4 regions of the Streptomyces sp. NPDC058335 genome follow, and region 3 is predicted to be linked to each of the others. Evidence: riboswitches for the same ligand, from Rfam matches in the RefSeq annotation. Region 3 holds a riboswitch; each other region holds the start of a gene.
The links. Region 3 has a riboswitch for cyclic di-AMP ahead of ACFWJX_RS20095 (peptidoglycan DD-metalloendopeptidase family protein). Riboswitches for the same ligand answer to the same signal wherever they lie in the genome.
Positions count from the first base shown of each region.

Region 1: another riboswitch for cyclic di-AMP. It lies ahead of ACFWJX_RS14205 (transglycosylase SLT domain-containing protein); the one in region 3 lies ahead of ACFWJX_RS20095 (peptidoglycan DD-metalloendopeptidase family protein).
Region 2: another riboswitch for cyclic di-AMP. It lies ahead of ACFWJX_RS05400 (transglycosylase family protein); the one in region 3 lies ahead of ACFWJX_RS20095 (peptidoglycan DD-metalloendopeptidase family protein).
Region 4: another riboswitch for cyclic di-AMP. It lies ahead of ACFWJX_RS12485 (M23 family metallopeptidase); the one in region 3 lies ahead of ACFWJX_RS20095 (peptidoglycan DD-metalloendopeptidase family protein).

Region 1 covers NZ_JBHXHX010000006.1:352,546-354,736, forward strand. The annotation lists gene ACFWJX_RS14200 (CocE/NonD family hydrolase) at 1-564, shown strand, start outside; cyclic di-AMP (ydaO/yuaA leader) riboswitch at 843-1,023, shown strand; gene ACFWJX_RS14205 (transglycosylase SLT domain-containing protein) at 1,028-1,510, shown strand; gene ACFWJX_RS14210 (HAD family hydrolase) at 1,559-2,191, opposite strand, start outside.
Region 2 covers NZ_JBHXHX010000002.1:512,872-515,062, forward strand. The annotation lists gene ACFWJX_RS05395 (transglycosylase family protein) at 1-776, shown strand, start outside; cyclic di-AMP (ydaO/yuaA leader) riboswitch at 980-1,162, shown strand; gene ACFWJX_RS05400 (transglycosylase family protein) at 1,166-1,876, shown strand.
Region 3 covers NZ_JBHXHX010000009.1:260,289-262,479, forward strand. The annotation lists gene ACFWJX_RS20095 (peptidoglycan DD-metalloendopeptidase family protein) at 156-1,157, opposite strand; cyclic di-AMP (ydaO/yuaA leader) riboswitch at 1,162-1,319, opposite strand; gene ACFWJX_RS20100 (alpha-galactosidase) at 1,552-2,191, opposite strand, start outside.
Region 4 covers NZ_JBHXHX010000005.1:450,162-452,352, forward strand. The annotation lists gene ACFWJX_RS12475 (dihydrofolate reductase family protein) at 1-610, shown strand, start outside; tRNA gene ACFWJX_RS12480 (tRNA-Met) at 689-762, shown strand; cyclic di-AMP (ydaO/yuaA leader) riboswitch at 1,070-1,229, shown strand; gene ACFWJX_RS12485 (M23 family metallopeptidase) at 1,237-2,191, shown strand, end outside.

The DNA.
Region 1 (2,191 bases), on a different contig from region 3:
CGTCTCGCCGTCTCCTCCGCCTACTGGCCGTGGGTCTGGCCCGAGCCCGAGTCGGCGGCGGGGTTCACCGTGGACCCGGCGGGCAGCGCGCTGGAACTGCCGGCGCGGGTCCGGGAGGCGGACGCCGGCGTCGCCTTCGAGGAGCCCGAACAGGCACCGCCCCTCGGGGTGAGCGTCCTCGCCACTCTCGACGGGCCGCGCCCCGAGCGGCTTCTGGTGCGGGACGAGGCCGGGGGCGAGTGGCGGCTGGAGGTCGTCCCGCCGGACGCCGGCACGCGCGCGTACCCCGACGGCCTGGAGTACACCGAGGACGCGCTGACGACGTACACGATCACCGAGCGCGATCCCTTGTCGGCCCGGGTCCGCTGCGACCGGACGGTCCGGCTGCACCGCCCCGAGCGGGGCTGGGACACGAGCGTGCGGACCCGTTCGGAGGTCACCGGCGACGAGACGGACTTCGTCGCCACCGACGAGGTCGTGTGCACGGAGGGCGGCGAGGTGGTGTTCCACCGGACCTGGCGGAAGCGCATTCCCCGGACGCCGCTCCCACACCCGCCCCTTTAAAAGGCACTTGGGGCTCAATGACCGTTTTACCCCTGTTGTGGACGTCGGTGAGTTGGCTCACTTCACGGCCATGCGGGCAACCTGCACCGGAAGTTGTGATTCCGCTTTGCCCGTCGGCGAGTTGAGGCTTGGCGAACGCAAAGGATCAAGCAGGCATACGCATCTGATCATGGTCAATAGGGGCGATCTGTGAATCCGGCACTTGTTCCGGACATGTGCTCTCGCATACGTTCCCGGCCTGTCGGGCAGACGCCTAATCCTGCCGCCGCCCGGCAACCCATCGACCGACACTCACGCACGGCAGGAGCGGGGGACCCAGGTAAGTCGCCGAGCCGTACGTCACGCACGTACCGGACCGGCTTGGGGTGAAGTCGCGTCGCCGTACCCGTACGGCGGCCGGCCGGGCACTTTCCAGCCCGAACCCGACAGCTCACCTCGTAGGCGCCGGAGAGGAACCTTCGTCATGCCCGCTGCCGCTCAGCACCGCCGTACCCGTCTCGCCCGCACCCTCGTCGTCGCCGCCACCGGCGCCGCCGTGCTGGCACTCCCGCTCATCGGCTCGACCAGCGCCTCCGCGGCCACCACGGCGTCGGCCACGACCGCCGCCACGACCACGGCCGGGTACACCAACAACCTCGACGGCTGGATCCGCGAGTCGCTCGCGATCATGGCTGAAAAGGGCATTCCGGGCACCTACAACGGCATCTACCGCAACATCATGCGCGAGTCCTCGGGCAACCCGAACGCCATCAACCTGTGGGACTCCAACGCGGCCGCGGGCATCCCGTCCAAGGGCCTTCTCCAGGTGATCGACCCCACCTTCGCCGCGTACCACGTGGCCGGCACCGCCTACGACCCGTACGACCCGGTCGCCAACATCACCGCCGCCTGCAACTACGCGGCCCACCGGTACGGCTCGATCGACAACGTCTTCGGCGCGTACTGACCGTCGCCCCCAGGGACTAGGGACCGGTAGGCCCCAGGGACCGGGGGACTAGGGGAAGAGTCTTTCGAGGACGACGGCCACGCCGTCGTCCTCGTTCGACGTCGTCACCTCGTCGGCCACCGCCTTGAGTTCCGGATGGGCGTTGGCCATCGCCACACCGCGCCCCGCCCAGTCGAACATCGGGATGTCGTTGGGCATGTCGCCGAAGGCGATCGTGTCCTGCGGCCTCAGCCCGAGGTGCTCGGCCGCCAGGGCCAGTCCGGTCGCCTTGGTGACGCCGCACGGCTGGAGCTCCACCGTGCCCGGCCCGGACATCGTGACGGTGGCGAGCGAGCCGACCACCGAACGGGCCGTCGCCGCCAACTCGTCGTCGGACAGGGTGGGATGGCGCAGCAGCACCTTGCTGATCGGCTCGCACCACAGGTCGTCGCGTGCTCCGACCCGCAGGGCCGGCAGGGTCGGGTGCGGCATCAGGTAGCCAGGCTCGATGAGCGTGAGCCCGTCGACGCCGTCCTGGTCGACGGCCGCGTACACCTCGCCCACCTCGGCCTCGATCTTGCCGATCGCGGTCTCGGCCAGCTCCCGGTCCAGGGTGACCGACCACAGCAGGCGGTCGGCTCCGACGTCGTAGAGCTGCGCGCCCTGTCCGCACACCGCGAGCCCTCCGCCGCGCAGGATGTC
Region 2 (2,191 bases), on a different contig from region 3:
AGGCGTACGGCGGCCTCGACTTCGCCGAGCGCCCCGACCTGGCCAGCCGCAACCAGCAGATATCCGTCGCCCAGAAGGTCCTCGCGGACCAGGGCATCGGCGCCTGGGGCACCTGCGGGCTGACGTCCGGGCTCACCAAGGACAACGGCGCGGGCAGCGTGGACACCGGAGTGGCGGACGACTCGTCCGACTCCTCCGTGTCGTCCGGCTTGTCCGACCTGTCCAAGGGTTCGTCCGGTTCGTCGGGCTCCACCGACTCCTCGCAATCCTCGGGTTCCACGGGGGGTTCCGCCGACCCGTCGGCCGAATCGTCCCTGGACGGCACGGACTCGACGTCCCCGTCACCTTCGTCCCCTTACTCCGGTACGCCGGACAGCTCCTCGAAGTCCGATACGCCCGCAGATGCGGACGCGAGCGCCTCGGGGTCGGGCGACAGCTCACCCACGGCCAACCCAGAAGTGGACGACTCGGACAAGTCGGTCCAGGATGTGGGTTCTTGGAGCCTCGTCGACACGGGCTCCCTCACCTCCGGCCGGCACCGCGGCACCACCGCCGAGGAGGCCGCGCCCGCGCCGGACGGCACCACCACCGCCTCGTCCGGCCGTCACGCCGCGAGCACCTACGTCGTGCGCGAGGGCGACTCCCTGGCCTCCATCGCCGACTCCCTTGCCCTCGACGGCGGATGGCGTGCCCTCTACGCCGAGAACAAGGCCGCCATCGGCGCCGACCCGAACAACATCACCGCCGGTCAGACGCTCGACACAGCGGTCGAATAGGGCCGAAAAACGGGAAAAGCAGCGGGAGTTCACGTCACGCTTCGCACTGAATGTCTGGTTTGGTGAAAGTGTGGGATGAGTCTCAGAAGGCGTGATCGTCTTTGAAATTCCGCCGAGCGCGTGTCTACCGTCAGGACCGCTCGGCAACCCGAGCCCCGGCTGTCGCAACGCCGAATCCTGCCAGTGGCAGCCCGGGAACAGTCGTCGCGCAAGCGCCGTAGGCAGGAGCGGGGGACCCAAGGTAAGTGCCGGACCGGTCGGTTGACCGGAACGGCTTGGGGTGAAGCCACACGTCCCAGGGAGCGGCGCTCCCGAGGGCGAGTGGCCGGGCAACTCACACGGCCCGAACCCGACAGCTCACCTCGCAGGCGTCGGTGAGGGGATCCACCATGCTGTTTTCCGGCAAGGGCAAGCACCGCCGCCCGTCCAAGGCCACCCGTGTCGCCGCGCTCGCCGGTGTCACCGGCGTCGCCATAGCCGCCCCGCTGATGGCGGCCGGCAACGCCTCCGCCGCCACCGCCTCCGAGTGGGACGCCGTCGCCCAGTGCGAGTCCGGCGGCAACTGGTCCATCAACACCGGCAACGGCTACTACGGCGGCCTGCAGTTCTCGGCCTCCACCTGGGCCGCGTACGGCGGCACGCAGTTCGCCTCCACCGCCGACAAGGCCTCGAAGTCCCAGCAGATCCAGATCGCCGAGAAGGTCCTCGCGGGCCAGGGCAAGGGTGCCTGGCCGTCCTGCGGCGTGGGCCTGTCCGGCGCCGCGTACAACGGCGGCTCGGCCTCCACGGGCTCGTCGTCCACCGGCAGCTCCTCCTCCGGCGGCTCCTCGGAGACCACCACGCGCTCCACCGAGGAGCAGAGCGCCTCCCGCTCCGCCGAGCGCCCGGCCGCCAAGGCCCCGAAGACGGTCACCACCCCGACCGGCAAGAAGGTCAAGAAGGGTGACGGCGAGTACAAGGTCGTCAAGGGCGACACGCTCAGCTCCATCGCCGAGGCGCACGACGTCAAGGGCGGCTGGGCCAAGCTGTTCGAGCTGAACAAGGACATCGTCCAGGACGCCGACCTCATCTACCCGGGTCAGCAGCTGCACCTGAAGTGACATCCGGCTCCCAGCCGGACCACAGCCCCCTCACAGCCGAGGCCGCCACGCTGAAGGCCTCGTGAGGGAGCCCCCGTCCCCACGGTCCCCCGCCCCGGTGCGTGTTCCCCCGTACGCACCGGGGCGGGGTTTTCTTTTCCCGTTCGCCACCTTCTGTTGGCCACCCCCCTTTGTTCCGGCCGGAAACAATGGGTACCGTCTCCCTGTCCACGGGACGGTCGGTCGGCCGACCGACCGCCCGAGACGGTTAGGCTCTAGTCGCAAGGCTCGCCAAGGGCTCATCAACGCCCCCACGTGCCCCGCACAACCAGCGTC
Region 3 (2,191 bases):
CGGTTGCGGGGGGGCGTCGATGCGAGCGTGGGTGCAGGAGCAGGAGCAGGTGCGGGCACCGGTGTGCGGGCAGACGGAAACACCGAAGGCCGGACCCCGGGATCGGGGTCCGGCCTTCGGTGGCGTGTCTGTCAGGCGGGAGGTCGAGCGGTACGTCAGCCGACGGAGACGCCGTGCGAGCGCAGGTAGGCGACCGGGTCGATGTCCGAGCCGTAGTCGGGACCGGTACGGATCTCGAAGTGCAGGTGAGGGCCGGTCACGTTGCCGGTCGCACCGGACAGGCCGATCTGCTGACCGCCGGAGACGGACTGGCCGGCCGAGACGGAGAGCGAGGACAGGTGGGCGTACTGGGCGTAGTAGCCGTCGGCGAGCTTGATGACGACCTGGTTGCCGTACGCGCCGCCCCAGCCCGCGGAGACGACCGTGCCCGCGCCGACGGCCTTGAGCGAGGTGCCGGTCGGGACGACGAAGTCGACACCGGTGTGGTAACCGCTGGACCACATGCTGCCGGACATCTTGTACGGGGTGCCGACGGTCGCACCCGCCACCGGGAGGGTGAAGCCACTGGAGGCGGTGGCCTTCTCGGCCGCCTGCGTGGTGGACGCCTTCGACGAGGAGGACTTCGCGGAGTCCGAGGAGTCCGAGGAGGACGACTTCGCGGAGGAGCCCGAGGACTGCTTCGACGAGGTCGACGAATCGGATGAACCGGACGAAGTGGACGGCGACTTGGTCGTGCCGGTCGCGGCCTTCTTGCCGATCGACAGCTTCAGCCCCGGGTGGATCAGCGACGGGTCCTCGCCGACGGCCTCACGGTTGTCCGCGTAGAGCCGGCTCCAGCCGCCGCTGACGTTCTGCTCGTCCGCGATCTTCGAGAGGTAGTCGCCGGACTGCACCGTGTAGGTCTTGGCGCCCGTGGCGGACTTCGCGGACTTCTGTGCCACGGAAACAGTCTCGACAGCCTTTTCCGAAACAGAGGAAAGGGCGGAAGCGGCGGAGACGGCGGAAACCGACTGCGGCGCCGACTGGGACGGTGCGGCCTGCGCGCCGGTGGCCCCCATGAGCGGCAGGGCGAGCGCGGCGCCGCCGGTTCCGGCGACGGCGATGGAACGGGTGAAGCGCTGGGACTTCGGACGGCGGTGCTTACCCTTTGCGGGCATGACGAATTCCTCTCCGGCGCCTGCGAGGTGAGCTGTCGGGTGCGGACTGGAGATGTCCGGCCGCGCCGAGGCGCGGCTTTACCCCTAGCCGTTCCGGAGACCGGAACAGGCGGTACTGCCTGTGGGTCCCCCGCTCCTGCCGTTCACGGGTGAGTGTGCGGTCTCCGGGCGGCGGCAGGATTGGGCGTCCGTCCGGATTGGTGTGGAACGTAAGCGACCAAGACGCACAGGTACAAGCGAAGGTTGCACTCCTCGCGCCATTCTCTTGATCCCCTGTGAGAATTTCCGGTCACCCTCCGTGCATCGAGAGGCCGGTTTTCCCATAAACACCCTTGGAAAACAGCCGTATTACGTGAACATGACGGGCGACTCAACGTCACGAATATGACGCTGCTCACGTGACATGACCCCAGAGCCCCTTATTCCAGAGCGAGTTGGAATGAAGAATCCAATTCGGACAGAACTCCCAGATGCGACGCAGCCGGATAACCGACACATCAAGGCCACCACGCATCCCGGTACACGACCCGTGGTGCAGCAGCACCGCATTCCGGTGAACTTCGACCCTTTCACGGCATTCGTACACCGCTGCCGGGTCGACGGCGCACCGCCGCAGCGCGGGCGCGGGCTCGCCGAAGCGCTGCCCCTGGAGCCAGACGAGGACGACGCTCTGGTTCTCGCGGACGTACTGGACGGTGCTCGGTCGGCCCTCCGGGGGGCCGCAGCCGGTGGAGGTCGCCGTGCCGCACCAGGGGACTGCTCCCCTTGTGGAGACCGATCCACTCCCGCGCCTGGGCCGACTCCCCGCCGTCCGCCCGGAGAGGTCACCGCCGACGCCGAGCACCCCGGCCATGGCGCTCACGAACCGGAGGCGCAGCGAGCCGACCCGGCCGTCGAGCCGGGTGTCGGAGCTGCCGGTGACCCAGGCGGCCATCACGCGCGCGGAGCGGCTCCGGCTGAAGCCGTGCCGGACGGCCAGCCGGTCCCGCGGGTCGGTGTCGTCGGAGGTCCACACCTGGTCGGCACGGCTCAGG
Region 4 (2,191 bases), on a different contig from region 3:
GCTCGTCACGGCCCCGCTGTTCGTGGGCGACCCGGACGCGCCCCGGCTCTTCGGCCCCGGGGGCTATCAGGGTGGACGCCTGCGGCTGGTCGGGACCCGGCGCATCGAGGACGTGGTCCTCATGTCGTACGAGCCCACCGCGCCCGGCGCCGGCCCGCTCCCCGCCGCCGCCGACCGGCACTGGCTGGCCCTCGCCTGCGAGCTGGCCGCCGCCTGCCCGCCCTCGCGGACCGCGTTCAGCGTCGGCGCCGTCGTGGTGGCGGCCGACGGCACGGAGCTGGCGCGCGGACACTCCCGGGAGGCTGGCGATCCCGTCGTCCACGCCGAGGAAGCGGCCCTCGCCAAGATCGACGCCGCCGACCCCCGGCTGGCCGGCGCGACCGTCTACAGCAGCCTGGAACCCTGCGCCCGGCGCTCCTCCCGTCCGGCCCCGTGCGCCCGCCTCATCCTCGACGCGGGCGTGCGCCGGGTCGTGACGGCCTGGCGGGAGCCGGACACCTTCGTCACCGACGCCGACGGGAGCGGCCTGCTCGCCGCCGCGGGCGCGGACGTCGTCGTACTTCCGGAGTACGAGGTGCAGGCGAAGGCGCCGAACGGTCATCTGCTCTGACGGACCCCCTGCGCGGCCCCCCGGGTCCGACCGTGGTTCTGAGCGTCCCCCGCATGGCGTAGACTGGTGTCACACCGACGCGGGGTGGAGCAGCTCGGTAGCTCGCTGGGCTCATAACCCAGAGGTCGCAGGTTCAAATCCTGTCCCCGCTACTCAAGGCCGAGGGCCGGAATCCTGATCATGGGATTCCGGCCCTCGGTGCGTTCGGGGCGGCACTGACGTCACCTTCCGTGATCGCGTCGGAGCCCTGTGCATAACATCTGAGTCACCATCAAAACCCTTGTGGCCCCTGAGGGGTGTCCGTCCGGCGGTCAACTCGCCCGTTTTTCACCGGTCGTGGGTCGAAAGTCCAGGCCAGAAATGTTGTTGATCAAGCAGAACGGCTTGGAATCCCGCCCCCGGGTCTATTAACGTTCGATAACGCAGCGCGGTCGTCCCAGCCGTCACAAGAGTCGGCTCCGTGCGCACGCGCCGAATCCCGCAAGGGAACCGGGGAACCACCAACTTGGGGTGAATCACGCGGAAGCCGCCGTACAGTCACGGCCGGTATACGCGCGTAGGAGACCTTCCCGCTCCGAACCCGTCAGCTAACCCGGTAGGCGACGGAAGGAAAGGAGCACGCCCGCGTGGCGTCCAACCGGCCTGTCCCAGAAGCCCCCACCGTGCCCGCCCAGCAGACCTTCGGCTACGGCACGTACCGCACCGACGAGGGCCCCTGGGAGGAATGGAACCCCACCGCGGACTCCGTTCGCCCGGTGCGCGGAAAGCACCGCGTCGCCAAGCAGCGCGGCGGACTCGCCCGCAGCTCCACCGTTCTCGGCGTCGGTGTCATAGCCGCCGTCGGCGGCGCGGGCATGGCCAGCGCCAACACCGGCAAGTCGCCGGTCTCCATCTCCCTTCCCGACCTGCCCTCGGTGGGTTCCCTCATCTCGGACGACGACACCCCCGAGGAGACGGCGGCCCCCGCGCTCAGCACCTTCGGCGCCGAGACCGTCGCCGACGAGAGCGCCGACAGCGGTGCCGACGCCGGTGAGGCGCTGCGCAGCCGGATCATGGCGCAGGTCGAGTCGCAGCAGACCCAGGTCGAGACCAAGGCCCAGGAAGCCGCCGAGGCCGCCGCGGCCAAGGCCGCCGCCGACGCCGCCGCCAAGGCCGAGAAGGCGGCCGCGGCCAAGGCCGAGGCCGCCAAGAAGAAGGCCGCCGAGGAAGCCGCCAAGAAGGCGGAGGCCGAGCGCCTCGCCGAGCTGGCCAAGCAGTACACGCTGCCGACCTCCTCGTACACGATCACCTCGACCTTCGGGCAGGCCGGCCCCTACTGGTCCTCCGGGTACCACACCGGCCTCGACTTCGCCGCCCCCACCGGCACGCTCATCAAGGCCGTGCACAGCGGCACCATCACCTCCGCCGGCTATGACGGGTCGTACGGGTACAAGACCGTGCTCACCCTCGATGACGGCACCGAGATCTGGTACGCCCACCAGTCCTCGATCAGCGTCAGCATCGGCCAGAAGGTCGCCACCGGCGACGTCATCGGCCGCGTCGGCGCCACGGGCAACGTCACCGGGGCCCACCTCCACATGG